2 regions of the Mesorhizobium huakuii genome follow, and region 1 is predicted to be linked to the other one. Evidence: predicted binding sites of a transcription regulator. Region 1 holds the regulator's gene; the other holds the start of a gene.
The links. Region 1 encodes PhoB, which activates phosphate uptake and scavenging genes when phosphate is short. Its sites were predicted from a motif close to TGTCATNNANCTGTCAT; they were not measured.
Positions count from the first base shown of each region.

Region 2: a site for PhoB is predicted at 4,858-4,874, ahead of HB778_RS06615 (acid phosphatase). Genes of this name have one in related genera too.

Region 1 covers NZ_CP050296.1:2,227,674-2,234,835, reverse strand. Annotated here, with positions in the region: gene pstS (phosphate ABC transporter substrate-binding protein PstS) at 1-91, shown strand, start outside; gene pstC (phosphate ABC transporter permease subunit PstC) at 160-1,143, shown strand; gene pstA (phosphate ABC transporter permease PstA) at 1,147-1,998, shown strand; gene pstB (phosphate ABC transporter ATP-binding protein PstB) at 1,995-2,798, shown strand; gene phoU (phosphate signaling complex protein PhoU) at 2,824-3,531, shown strand; gene phoB (phosphate regulon transcriptional regulator PhoB) at 3,551-4,240, shown strand; gene HB778_RS10890 (ROK family protein) at 4,395-5,642, opposite strand; gene xylF (D-xylose ABC transporter substrate-binding protein) at 5,911-6,951, shown strand; gene HB778_RS10880 (sugar ABC transporter permease) at 7,097-7,162, shown strand, end outside.
Region 2 covers NZ_CP050296.1:1,315,595-1,322,756, reverse strand. Annotated here, with positions in the region: gene HB778_RS06650 (ABC transporter ATP-binding protein) at 1-370, shown strand, start outside; gene HB778_RS06645 (GNAT family N-acetyltransferase) at 375-854, shown strand; gene HB778_RS06640 (DUF6665 family protein) at 856-1,167, shown strand; gene HB778_RS06635 (cupin domain-containing protein) at 1,171-1,515, opposite strand; gene petA (ubiquinol-cytochrome c reductase iron-sulfur subunit) at 1,891-2,391, shown strand; gene HB778_RS06625 (cytochrome b) at 2,409-3,749, shown strand; gene HB778_RS06620 (cytochrome c1) at 3,777-4,643, shown strand; gene HB778_RS06615 (acid phosphatase) at 4,919-5,614, shown strand; gene HB778_RS06610 (hypothetical protein) at 5,740-6,237, opposite strand; gene HB778_RS06605 (nuclear transport factor 2 family protein) at 6,448-6,900, shown strand; gene HB778_RS06600 (adenine phosphoribosyltransferase) at 6,973-7,162, shown strand, end outside.

The sequences.
Region 1 (7,162 bases):
GTCGATCCCCGACAGCGTCGTCGACCTGATCAAGGCTTCGTGGAAGGCCGACATCCAGGCCGGCGGCAAGCCCGTCTACGCCGGCGAGTAATATCGTCTGAAGGAGCGTCGCGCCTGCGGCGCTCCTTTTCTCATCAACTTGAAAGAGCCGAGCTTGACATGAGCGCTGTCCAGGAAGCCTTGCCAGCCGTTAGAGGTTCGCGCGACGCCACCGTTCGACGGTTCGCGCTGACCGATTCGATCTTCCATGGAATGACCCGCGCCGCCGCCATATTGGTGCTGGTCCTGCTCGGTGGCGTTGCGATCTCGCTGGTAGCCGGTTCCTGGCAAGCTCTGTCGACCTTCGGCTTCTCCTTCCTGACCAGCGAAAGCTGGAACCCGGTGACGGAGAAGTTCGGTGCCCTGGCGCCGATCTACGGCACCATCATCACCTCGGCCATCGCCATCCTGATCGCCGTGCCGCTCGGCATCGGCATCGCCATCTTCCTCACCGAGCTTTGCCCGCGTCCGCTTCGTCGCCCGATCGGCATGGCGGTGGAATTGCTGGCCGGCATCCCTTCGATCATCTACGGCATCTGGGGCCTGTTCGTGCTGGCGCCGTTCCTGCAGACGACGGTGCAGCCTTTCATCATCAACGTGTTTCACGGCGTTCCGGGCCTCAACGGCCTGTTCGCCGGTCCCCCTTACGGCATCGGCCTGCTGACCTCGGCGATGATCCTGGCCATCATGATCCTGCCTTTCATCACCTCGATCACCAAGGACGTCTTTGATACGGTGCCATCGGTGCTCAAGGAATCGGCCTATGGCATCGGCTGCACGACCTGGGAAGTCACGCGCCGGGTCGTCATTCCTTACACGCGCATCGGCATCATGGGCGGCGTCATGCTCGCTCTCGGCCGTGCGCTCGGCGAAACGATGGCGGTGACCTTCGTCATCGGCAACGCGCACCGCATCTCGACGTCGCTGTTTGCGCCGGCAACGACCATCTCGGCGACCATCGCCAACGAATTCACCGAAGCGGTCGGCGATCTCTACACCTCCTCGCTGGTGGCGCTCGGCCTGATCCTGTTCGTCATCACCTTCCTGATCCTTGCCATCGCCCGCTACATGCTGATGCGCATTGACGCCCGCACCGGAGCCTGACCGATGTCGACAGCCGCATCGCTTCACCAGAGCCGCAAGCGCAAGAATGGCGTGATGATGACGCTGTGCGTCGTTGCCGCCGGCATCGGCCTTGCCTGGCTGGCGCTGATCCTTGGCGCCCTGCTCTACAAGGGCCTGTCCGGCCTCTCACTGTCGGTCTTCACGGAAATGACGCCACCGCCCGGCGATGCCGGCGGCCTGCTCAACGCCATCTACGGCAGCATCGTGATGACCATCATCGGCATCATCGTCGGCACGCCGATCGGCGTGTTGGCCGGCACCTACATGGCCGAGTACGGCCGCTTCTCGAAGCTCACCACCGTGGTGCGCTTCATCAACGACATCCTTTTGTCGGCTCCGTCGATCATCATCGGCCTGTTCGTCTATGAGCTGATGGTGCGGCCGATGGGGCATTTCTCAGCAATCGCCGGCGCCGTCGCACTTGCCATCCTGGTCATCCCGGTCGTGGTGCGCACCACTGAAGACATGCTCAATCTGGTGCCAAACGCCTTGCGCGAAGCCGGCACCGCGATCGGCGCGCCGCGCTGGGTGGTGATCCGCTCGGTTGCCTACCGCGCCGCACTTTCCGGCATCGTCACCGGCATATTGCTGGCCATCGCCCGCATCTCCGGCGAGACGGCGCCGCTTCTTTTCACGGCGCTGAACAACCAGTTCTGGTCGAGCAATCTCAACGCGCCGATGGCCAGCCTGCCTGTCACCATCTTCCAGTTCGCTCTCAGCCCTTACGAGGAATGGCAGCAGCTGGCCTGGACCGGCGCACTCATCATCACATTGACGGTTCTCGCGCTCAGCATCTTTGCGCGCAGCCTGACCGGACGCAGAGAGGACAAATGAGCCAGATGTTGTCTCCAGACATGACGATCGCCGCCGAGGCGGTGGCCAAGGCCAAGATCGAGGTCAAGAACCTCAACTTCTACTATGGCCAGTCGAAGGCCCTGAAGGATATCACGCTGTCGCTGCCCGAACGCAGCGTCACCGCCTTCATCGGCCCTTCGGGCTGCGGGAAGTCGACGCTGCTGCGCGTCTTCAACCGCATCTACGAGCTCTATCCCAAGCAGACCGCCGAGGGCCAGGTGCTGCTCGACGGCCAGAACGTTCTCGACCGCTCGCAGGACCTCAACCTGCTGCGCACCAAGATCGGCATGGTGTTCCAGAAGCCGACGCCGTTCCCGATGTCGATCTACGAGAACATCGCTTTCGGCGTCAGGCTCTATGAGAAGATCAGCAAGGCCGAGATGGACGGCCGTGTCGAGCAGGCGCTGAAGCGCGCGGCACTCTGGACCGAGGTCAAGGACAAGCTCAATGCCAGCGGCCTCAGCCTGTCGGGCGGCCAGCAGCAGCGGCTGTGCATCGCCCGCACCGTGGCGGTGAAGCCGGAAGTCATCCTGCTCGACGAGCCGGCCTCGGCGCTCGACCCGCTGTCGACCGCCAAGATCGAGGAGCTGATCGACGAATTGCAAGCCGACTACACGATCGTCATCGTCACCCACAATATGCAGCAGGCGGCGCGCGTGTCGAAGCAGACCGCCTTCATGTATCTGGGCGAACTGGTCGAGTTCGACAAAACCGAGAAGATCTTCACGTCGCCTCGCGAGAAGCGCACGCAAGACTACATCACCGGCCGCTTCGGCTGATCGCACGCATACGAGGACCAGGATCATGGCCGAACATACAGTCGCAGCCTTCGACGAGGATCTCGGACAGATCAGCAGACTGATCAGCGACATGGGCGATCTCGCCGGCTCGATGGTCGGCGGTGCCACCAAGGCACTGCTGAATTCCGACAATGCTCTGGCACAGCGCGTGGTCTCCGACGACGCCATCATGGATGCGCGCCAGCGCGAGCTCGACGACCGCGCCATCACACTGATCGCCAAGCGCCAGCCTATGGCCGACGATCTGCGTCATGTCGTCGGCTCGATCCGCATGGCCGGCGACCTCGAACGCATCGGCGATCTTGCCAAGAACATCGCCAAGCGCGTCGGCACCGTCGGGCTCAGCGCCACGCCGCGCGATCTTTCGCACTCCATCGACGCCATGGCGCAGCTGGTGTTGATCCAGGTGCAGGGCGTGATCGAAGAGTATGCGGCGCGCGATGCCGCCGCGCTGGCGAAGCTGCGCGCCGACGACGAGCGCATCGACGTCAAATACACCTCCGTCTTCCGCGAACTGCTGACCTATATGATGGAGGATCCGCGCAACATCACGGCTTGCACGCATCTGCTGTTCTGCGCCAAGAATCTCGAACGCATCGGCGACCATGTGACCAACATCGCCGAAAACGCGTACTATGTCCTGACCGGCACGCAACTGCCCGCCAACCGTCCAAAACAGGACGAGACGGCGATGTCGGCGCCGGCGGCCTGAGCGCAGGGGTAACCAATCGATGATCGCACCACGCATCATGGTGGTGGAGGATGAGGAGCCGCTTGGCGTGCTCCTCCGCTACAATCTGGAATCGGAGGGTTACCAGGTCGAGGTGGTGACACGCGGCGACGAAGCCGAAATCCGCCTGCAGGAAAACGTGCCCGACCTTCTGGTGCTCGACTGGATGGTGCCGGCGGTGTCCGGCATCGAACTCTGCCGGCGCCTGCGGATGCGGCCCGAGACCGAGCGGCTGCCGATCATCATGCTGACCGCGCGCGGCGAGGAAAGCGACCGTGTGCGCGGCCTTTCGACCGGCGCCGACGACTATCTGGTCAAGCCGTTCTCGACGCCGGAATTCATGGCTCGCGTCAAGGCGCTGCTGCGCCGCGCCAAGCCGGAAGTTCTGTCCAGCGTGCTCAAGGTCGGCGACATCGTGCTCGACCGCGAATCGCACCGGGTCTATCGCAAGAAGAGCGAGATCCGGCTCGGGCCGACCGAGTTCCGCCTGCTCGAATTCATGATGCGCCATCCCGGTCGCGTGTTCTCGCGCAGCCAGTTGCTCGACAATGTCTGGGGCGAGACGATCTACATCGACGAGCGCACCGTGGACGTGCATGTCGGCCGGCTGCGCAAGGCGGTCAACAATGGCCGCATGCCCGATGTTATCAGGACCATTCGGGGGGCGGGCTACGCGATCCGCGAGGATTAGGGATATGCTGATATTCAGGTGATGCCGGCCTGCGAATGGCGGTTTCCCGCGCTTCCGGTACTCACGGACCCAAATGTCCGCTCCGTTCCGGTTCTCGGAACCCGCCATTCTCGACTCGGCCTGACCTGAATCTCAACATATCCCTGCGCGTTACTCAGGCAACGTTCTTGCCGGCAACGCCTGACTTACCCTGCCCGCCCGGCGCGAAAATCTCCTGGTCGACGAAGGTCAGTGCGCGCATGGCGCAGCCTTCGCGGATCAGCGGCAGTTCGTTCGGTTCGGTGTCGAAGGAAATCGATTTCGAGTGCTGGCCGCCAGCGGTCTGGGCGATCGCCTCGCGCAATGCCGGCTCGATCAGGTCGAAGGCGGCGGCGCTGACGCCGACCATGGCGACGGGTGCGGGATCGATCAGCGCGAACAGGCTGCCGAGGCCATAGCCGAGCGCCTCGCCGGCTTTACGATAGGCTTCGCGCTCGGGCCCGTCCCGTTCCCGCGCCGTCGCGGCCAGTGCCCGCATCTGGGCGTCGCTGACATCTGCGACCGGCTCGGTGTCCTCACCGAGCTGCCGGGCATTGCGCCAGATGGCGTAGTTGCCGGCATAGGCCTCGACGCAGCCGCGCCGCCCGCAGCGGCAGAGCGCGCCGCCTGGCCGATGGATCATGTGGCCGAACTCGCCGCCCGAGGAATGGGTGCCGGTGAACAGCTCGCCCTTCAACACCAGCCCCATGCCGATGCCGTGCGAAAGCAGGATGGCGATGAAGTCGTCGCGGTAACGCTCGGGATCGCGCCAGCGCAGCGCCACCGCCATCATGTTGCAGTCGTTTTCCATGGTGGCGGGGATGCCGAACTCGGCTTCGAGTATATCGGCGAAGGCGATGTCGGTCTGTGGCGTGATCGGCGACCACAGCATCGCCCGGGCCTCGGTGTCTGTGATGCCCTGGATTGCCAGTGCGATGCGGGCGACGCTGCGCACGTCGATATCGGGATCCTCGAGGCGCCGCCGCACGATGGCGACGCATTCGCCGATCAGCGCCTCGCGCGACATGGTCAGCGTGTCCAGCCGGCGCTGTTCCTCCGATATCACCTGGCCGGCATAGTCGATGACGGCGACGGACAGGAAATTCAGCGACAGCACCACGGTCATGACGGCCGCGGCCTCCGGGTTGAGGCCGAGGCCGACCTGCGGCCTGCCGCGCTTCAGCGAGCCGGCCTCGCTCGGCTTGCCTTCGGCCAGGATGCCTTCACCGATCAGATCGGAGGAAATCGCCGATATGGTCGAATGGCTGAGGCCGGTGGTCGCGGCGATCTCGGTGCGCGAGGGCCGGCCGGCCCGGCGCACGGCCGCAATCACCATGGCGCGGTTGCGCCGGCGCAGATCGTCGTGACGGATTCCGACCGACATGTTTTCCACATCCTCCCGGTCGCCGCGGTTCCTCCGGCCCCTCAAACGCCGCGTGCGACACGGTCAAATACTGGCAGAAGCGGCCCGTCCTGTCATTTATTTATTCCGAGGCTCGAAAAAATTCGCAGGGACATCAAAATCCATCAGAATCGTTGTTGACAGCGTTCCGGTGTTGGACCAGTGTTTTTCGAGGCTCGAAAAAATAGAGCCTCTGTGCCGGCCTTAGGGCCAGTTTGGTCGCGCCATACGCGGCGCAGGGAGGAATATCATGAAGAGATTCACAGCCGCCATCCTGGCGGGTGTCGCCATGTCGCTGACGCTTGCGTCGGTCGCGCAGGCGAAGGACAAGGTCATCGGCGTTTCGTGGTCCAACTTCCAGGAAGAGCGCTGGAAGACTGACGAAGCCGCCATGAAGAAGGCCATCGAGGCCGCCGGCGACAAGTACATTTCCGCCGACGCACAGTCCAATCCCGGCAAGCAGCTTACCGATGTCGAGAGCCTCATCTCGCAGGGCGCCAATTCGTTGATCATCCTGGCGCAGGACGCCTCGGCCATCGGCCCGGCCGTGCAGAAGGCGTTGGACGAAGGCATTCCGGTCGTCGGCTATGACCGCCTGATCGAGAACAAGGACGTCTTCTACCTGACCTTCGACAACAAGGAAGTCGGCCGCTTGCAGGCCGCTGCGGTGTTCAAGGCCAAGCCGGAAGGCAATTATGTCTTTATCAAGGGCTCGGGCGCCGATCCGAATGCCGACTTCCTGTTCTCGGGCTCGATGGAAGTGCTCAAGGCGGCCATCGACAGCGGCAAGATCAAGAATGTCGGTGAGGCCTATACGGATGGCTGGCTGCCCGCCAACGCCCAGAAGAACATGGAACAGTTCCTGACCGCCAACGACAACAAGGTCGATGCGGTCGTCGCGGCCAATGACGGCACCGCCGGCGGCGTCGTCGCGGCGCTGACGGCGCAAGGTCTCGCCGGCACCGTGCCGGTGTCGGGCCAGGACGGCGACCATGCCGCGCTCAACCGCATCGCGCTCGGCACCCAGACCGTGTCGGTTTGGAAGGACGCGCGCGAACTCGGCAAGAACGCCGCCGAGATTGCCTCGCAGCTGGCCGACGGCAAGAAGATGACCGACATCGCCGGCGTCAAGGACTTCACGACGCCTGGCGGCAACACCGTCAAGTCGCTGTTCCTGACCCCGGTCGCCATCACCAAGGACAATCTCAACGTCGTCATCGACGCCGGCTGGATCAAGAAGGACGAAGTCTGCGCGGGCGTCGCTGCCGGCAGCGTCGCGGCCTGCAACTAAACGGCGCAATACGGTTCGATATCGACGCCGCGGCCCAAAAGCCGCGGCGTTTCTCCAGGGGCTTCCCGCTTCAAGTGACTGCGGAAAGCAAATAGCATCCATGTTCCGGCATCCGCGCCAGACGGTAAACCGGTGGGAGGATAGCATGACCGACACGACCTCTAATCAACCGGTCGGCAGCACGGCGGCGGACAAAGCGCGTGCATCCGAA
Region 2 (7,162 bases), 910 kb from region 1:
GCGCGGCGTGAAACTGTCGGGCGGCCAGCGCCAGCGCGTGGCGATCGCTCGCGTCTTCCTCAAGGACGCGCCGATCCTGATCCTCGACGAGGCGACCTCGGCGCTCGATTCCGACATCGAGGCGGCGATCCAGGAGAACCTCACCAGGCTGATGGAGAACAAGACGGTGATCGCCATCGCCCACCGGCTGTCGACGATCGCCGCGCTCGACCGCCTGGTGGTGCTGGACGGCGGGCGAATCGTCGAGCAAGGCACGCATGACGAGTTGGTGGCGCTCGATGGGCTCTATGCGCGGCTGTGGAAGCGGCAGTCGGGCGGCTTCCTCTATCACGAGGAAAGCGTGCTCGAAGAGACGCGGCCGGCGGAGTAGGCGCATGGGTGGATCGCCAGAGGTCGGCCCGGAGGTCGGCTATGTGCTCAAGCGGCTCCGGCCAACCACGCCGGCCTTCGACCGGTTGAAGGACGAGAGCCGGTTGGAGGGCTACTGGATGCTGGTGCGCCTGGCGGATGGCTGGGCAAGCGGCGGCAACAAGTTCCGGAAACGGGGCGAGGCCTTATTCGGGGCATGGCATGGCCGGGAACTCGCCGGCGTGTGCGGGTTGAACATCGATCCTTATGTCGAGGGCAGGGACCAGGGGCGGGTCCGGCACCTGTTCGTCAGCGCACCTTACCGCCGCGCCGGCCTTGGCCGCATGCTGGTCGAGACCGTCATCGATCGGGCACGCTGCTATTTCACCGTGTTGAACACTCGCGCGCCACCAGAAGCTTTCGGTTTCTATGAAAGGCTTGGCTTTCAGCCGGTGTTGGGTGAAGAATTCGTCACCCATCGCATGTCGTTCGAAAAAGGGGGCTGAAATGTCCTTGCGTCCGCCAGCTCATCTCGCCGGCTCTCCGGCCGCTGAAGCAGCCTTCGACGCGCTTGGCCATGAAATCCTGGCCGAGAAGGCGGCGGCCCTCGGCCGCGCCGGCCAGCGCGTCGAGGAAACGCTGGCCAGGTTGCGCGCCAATGGCGACGAGCAGTTGCGCCCCAAGCTTCTCAAGGCGGCCGCCGAGGCGGTGCACGGCTATTTCATCCAGCGCGAGTTGTGTGGCTTGCGCAAACACGATGGCGTCATCCGCGAGTATGACATACCCAGGGCTGTGCTGGTCAGGCTTGGCGCCAAATAGGGGTCACTCCAGCCACTTTGTGATGAACGTGCCGTTCTCGTGGATGTCGGTCGTTTCCAGCGGACCCGGACCGAGATTGGTGAATTTGTGCGGCGTATGGGGCGGCACGATGACAATCTGGCCGGCGGAAGCCTCGATTTCCTTGTCGCCGACGGTGAACAGGCCGGTGCCCTGGCGGATGATGAAGATCTCGGCGTAAGGGTGGGCGTGCAGCCGCGGGCCGCCGCCTTCATCAGGCAGGTAGTTGAAGATCAGGCAGGAGTTGGAACCGTAGGCGCCGCATTGCAGTTCGCCCTTCCAATGGTCGGAGCGAACAGCCCATTCCTCACGGTCTATGACGTGTGCCATGCCTGGGAAGATAGATCACACCGGCGCCCTCTGTCGAGGCAAGCCAGGGCCTTGGATTTTGCTGATATTTCCCGGCTGTTTAGCCGCCTTTTGCGGCCGTTCGCCGTCCCGCCGGGCAATAGGGGATTTTGTCCCCGCGACAATCTGCCCTTGTGCCTTGACCCGTCTGGACAAAAACGGGCTTCACGCATAAACCGAAGTCCAAATGCCGGAGGAATTCGCTAGCCTGTTCGCCATGCGCTGTCGGGTTGGCGTGATTGAGCGGGGAACAAGGCTCGGCCACCGGCGCGGAAGAGGCGAAAGGATCAGGCACCCGTGAGCGCAACCGACATCCACGATCCCAATCGTCGAGATTTTCTTTATGTCGCCACGGGCATGGCCGCCGTGGTCGGCGCCGGTGCCGTCGCCTGGCCGTTCATCGACCAGATGCGTCCCGATGCCTCGACGCTGGCGCTCGCCTCGGTTGAAGTCGATGTCGCCTCGCTGACGCCGGGCATGTCGCTGATCGTCAAGTGGCGCGGCAAGCCGGTTGTGGTGCGCAACCGCACCGAAAAGGAAATGAAGGACGGCGAGGCCGTCAACCTTTCCGACCTGAAGGATCCGATCGCCCGCAACGCCAATCTGCCGGCCGACGCGCCGGCGACCGACGCCAACCGCACCACGCCCGGCAAGGAAGCCTGGATGGTGATGGTTCAGGTCTGCACGCACCTCGGCTGCATTCCGCTCGGCCAGGAAGGCGATTTCGGCGGCTGGTTCTGCCCGTGCCATGGTTCGCAATACGACACCGCCGGCCGCATCCGCAAAGGCCCGGCGCCCGAGAACATGGCTGTGCCGGTATTCAAATTCATTTCCGATACCAAGATCCTTATCGGTTGAGGCAGGGGGATATTTCGATGAGCGAGGGACACTCGACCTACACGCCCAAAACCGGTATCGAACGCTGGTTCGACGCCCGCATGCCGCTGCCCAGGATGGTCTATGACAGCTTCATCGCCTATCCGGTGCCGCGCAACCTCAACTACATGTGGACCTTCGGCGGCATCCTGGCGATCATGCTGGTTTCGCAGATCCTGACCGGCATCGTGCTGGCCATGCACTACACGTCCGACACCAATCTCGCCTTCGGTTCGGTCGAGAAGATCATGCGCGACGTCAATTCCGGCTGGCTGTTGCGCTACATGCATGCCAACGGCGCCTCGTTCTTCTTCATCGCCGTCTATCTCCACATCTTCCGTGGCCTCTATTACGGTTCCTACAAGGCGCCGCGCGAGCTGCTCTGGATCCTCGGCTGCATCATCTACCTCCTGATGATGGCGACCGGCTTCATGGGCTACGTGCTGCCATGGGGGCAGATGAGCTTCTGGGGCGCCACCGTCATCACCGGCTTCTTCAGTGCCATTCCGCTGGTCGGCAACTGGATCCAGCAGCTGCTGCTCGGCGGCTTCTCCGTCGACGACCCGACGCTGAACCGCTTCTTCGCGCTGCACTATCTCTTGCCGTTCATGATTGCCGGCGTCGTCGTGCTGCACGTGTGGGCGCTGCATGTCGTCGGCCAGTCGAACCCGACCGGCATCGAGGTCAAGTCGAAGACCGACACCGTCGCCTTTACCCCTTACGCGACCATCAAGGACGCGTTCGGCATGATCGTGTTCCTGTTCATCTTCGCCTATTTCATCTTCTTCCTGCCGAACTATCTCGGCCATCCCGACAATTACATCGTCGCCAACCCGCTGAAGACGCCGGCCCACATCGTGCCGGAGTGGTACTTCCTGCCGTTCTACGCGATCCTGCGGGCCATCACCTTCAACATCGGGCCGATCAATTCCAAGCTCGGCGGCGTGCTGTGCATGTTCGGCGCCATCGTCATGCTGTTCCTGGTGCCGTGGCTCGACACCTCCAAGGTGCGCTCGGCGGTCTACCGGCCCTGGTACAAGCTGTTCTTCTGGCTGTTCGTGGCCGATGCCATCCTGCTCGGCTGGCTGGGCTCGCAGCCGGCGGAAGGCGGCGGTCTGTTGACCCTCCTGATAGGTGAGTTCACGGGCAACTACGTTGGCTACGCTCAAGCGGCGACGCTGTTCTACTTTGCCTTCTTCCTGATCGTACTGCCGGTGCTTGGCCTGATCGAGACGCCGCGCAGGCTGCCGAACTCGATCACCGAGGCGGTGCTCGAAAAGAACAAGGGTGGCAGCGGGCATCCGGCGGGCGCCACGGCCGCGCCAGAGACCAAGGGCTGAGCGGTAGAGAATCTAAGGGGATTTGGCATGAAAAAGATTCTCACCTCGCTGGCGCTGATCGGCCTTGTGGCCGCCGGCACCGCCGCCTTCGCGGCCGAAGAGGCGCACAACGCGGCAGCACCCACGCATTTCCCGATCAACGAGCCGAAGGAAATGAGCTGGAGCTTCACCGGTCCGATCGGTACCTATGACAAGGGCCAGCTGCAGCGCGGCCTGAAGGTCTACAAGGAAGTCTGCTCGGCCTGCCATTCGATGAATTTGGTGGCGTTCCGCACGCTGGAAGGCCCAACGGGCCTTGGCTATTCGGATGCGCAGATCAAGTCTTTGGCAGCCACCTACACCATCCATGACGGCCCCAATGATGCCGGCGAGATGTTCGACCGTCCCGGCAAGCCGTCGGACTATTTCCCGGCGCCGTTCGCCAATGTAGAGGCCGCCGCGGCCGCCAATGGCGGTGCGGCACCGCCCGACATGTCGCTGCTGGCCAAGGCGCGCGGTGTCGAGCGCGGCTTTCCGCAATTCGTCTTCGACATCTTCACCCAGTATGATGCCGGCGGTCCCGACTACATCCATTCGCTGCTGACCGGCTACGACCAGACGCCGCCGGCCGGCATGGTCATCCCCGAGGGTACGCACTACAACCCGTACTTCATGTCCGGCGTGTCGCTGAAAATGCCCAAGCCGCTCTCCGACGGCCAGGTGACCTATGATGACGGTGCACCGCAGACGGTCGACCAGTATTCCCGCGACGTGGCTGCCTTCCTGATGTGGGCGGCCGAGCCGCACATGGAAGCCCGCAAGCATACCGGCATCAACGTGCTGTTTTTCCTCCTGGTGTTCGGTGCGCTGGTCTATCTGGTCAAGCGCAAGGTGTGGGAAGGCGTGGCGCACTAGGGCCTGCCGATATTCAGGTGAGGCCGGTCTGCAAACAATGGCTTCCTGCGCTTCCGGTGCTCACGTACTTTAAGTACGCTCCGCTCCGGTTCTCGGAAACCATCGTTTTCGACTCGGCCTGACCTGAATCTCTAGAGGCCTTGAGCCGTTCTGAAGCCAATACGATCACAAAAGGGCGCCTTGAGGCGCCCTTTTGTATTTCCGGAGGCGGTGATGTCACATGGCCGTCATCGCCCATAGCGATCCTGCGTCATTCAGAACAAAGGATCGCACCCATGAAGAAATACGCATCGCTGGCGGCTGGTCTGCTGCTTCTGGTCATCGGCTCGGCCGCACAGGCGGAAGACGCAAAACCCTTCGTCACCAACAAGGACATCGACCTGACGATGATCCTGCCGCCGCCGCCGGCCAACGATTCGGCGCAGACCAAGGCCGAACTCGGCGAGGTGCTGACACTGCAGGTGACCCGCACGCCCGAGATGGTGGCCAGTGCGGTTGCCGATGCGGAGGAGAATGTCTGGCGCTTCGCCAATGTGATGGGGCCGAATTTCACCAAGGAGAAGCTGCCGAAGTTCAGCGCCTTTTTCGATCGCGTGGTCGAGACCGAAGGCGCCGTCGTCGATCCGGCAAAGGATGTCTGGAAGCGCCCGCGTCCGCACCAGCTCAGCGATCTCGTCAAGCCGGCGGTCAAGCTGTCGAGCTCCGGCTCATGGCCGTCCGGTCACGCCACCGTCGGCACCATGATGGGCATCATTCTGGCCGATATGGTTCCGGAGAAGCGTGCCGAGATCATGGCCCGCGCGGCCGAATACGCTCACAACCGTGAGGTTGGCGGTATCCACTATGCGTCCGACGTCGAGATGGGCAAGATTTCCGGCAGCGTCATTGCTGCTATCCTGCTCAACCGGGACGACTTCAAGGCCGAATATGAAGTGGCCAAGGCCGAGCTTCGTTCCGGCCTCGGCATGTAAGTCCTAAAGCGCGTCGCGTCGAAGCGGATTCACGCGACGCGCTGCTCTCTGCGCGCGCCAGCCGGGACGTCGGTTGGTCTTCGTTCTCGCGCAGAGGCCTCCAGGAGACTGAAGCCGGCACCAGCTCACTGCGTCGACACTTGCACCGATATTGGAAAGGCAAAGTACAGATTGCAGGCAAGAAGCTCGATACCTCGTTTTCCCAGGCGAGCGAGAGGCTCAGGCGCTTCAACGCCAACAGTTGCGCTGCCTTTGCCCTTCGTCTGCAGTGCGACGAGAGCATCATAGACTGCGCGACGCTCGCGGACGGATGCCTGCTTCGGATTTTCAGGGTAATAAACGGGGATCGTCAAAATCAGATAGTCCATCCGACAGCGCGGCGCCGAAATCGCGATTGCCTTCCTGCGCAGAGCAATCTCGAACGCGCCGGACCGTTCGTCGAATCCAGTCATCCATTGTCGACGCGTATGCAATTGTCCAAGCGCGTCGCCGACCACGAAATCTGCCGGACGTAGCACGATTGTCCAACTGGCCCGCTCGGCAGCTGAGACGGCTGCCGGCGCCCAGCTCAGGAGCGAGGTTGCCATGATGACGGTCAGTATTTTTCGCATAAGATGGGTCATGTAGCGACCATGGCTCGACCGGAAGGGGCGCTTCAGGCGCCCCTTTTTACCCCTATGCGAGCGTTCGGCAACCCGTCCTTTGGCATAGCGCGGCGCTCAACAGATGCGGATCGAGATCGTGCGGGTTATGAAGCTGATGGGCTGCAATTCGATCGGACAAGTGCCGCATGCCAATCTCCGGTGCAGGGAGCCGAACGGAAGGAGCGGATCATGGCGAACGGAATGGGTACGGACGAGGATGTGATACGGGCCGTCATCGACCGGCAGTTTGCCAGCCTTAGCTGGGATGAGAGTATCGCCCCAGGGTGGGATGATTTCGCCGCCGATTTCCTGGATGGCGCCAGCCTCTATCCGGCGGCCCGCCCGGCAAGACGCATCGGTGTTGTCGATTTCGTCGAGCGGATGCGCGGCCTGTCACGCACGTCGCTGCGATCGCTCCAGGAGACCGTGCTTGGGGCCGATATTCGCGTCTTCGGCAACATTGCGATCGCGGCTGTCGCGGCCGAGATGATCGAGAACAGTGCCGAGACCAGCCGGTCCATGGAAATGCTGTTGCTGGTGAAGAGCGAAGGGCAGTGGAAGATCGTCGCGCAGGCATGGGACAGAGCGAGCGAGGCCAATCCTTTGCCGGATGCGCTTGTCTCGGGCGTCACATCGCGCTAGCCGTTGTCGGTCGCGTCGGGTTTGGTCCCTGCGCCGTTCGCACTTGCCAGCTGGATCATCCGGAGCCGCCTTATGAAATCCTCGCTCGAAGACACGCTGCTGGCCGCGATCCGCACCATTCCGGACTATCCCAAGCCCGGCATCCTGTTTCGCGACATCACCACGCTGCTCGGCAATGCGCGCGCTTTCCGCCGTGCCATCGACGAGCTGGTGCATCCCTATGCCGGGCAGAAGGTCGACAAGATCGCCGGCATCGAGGCGC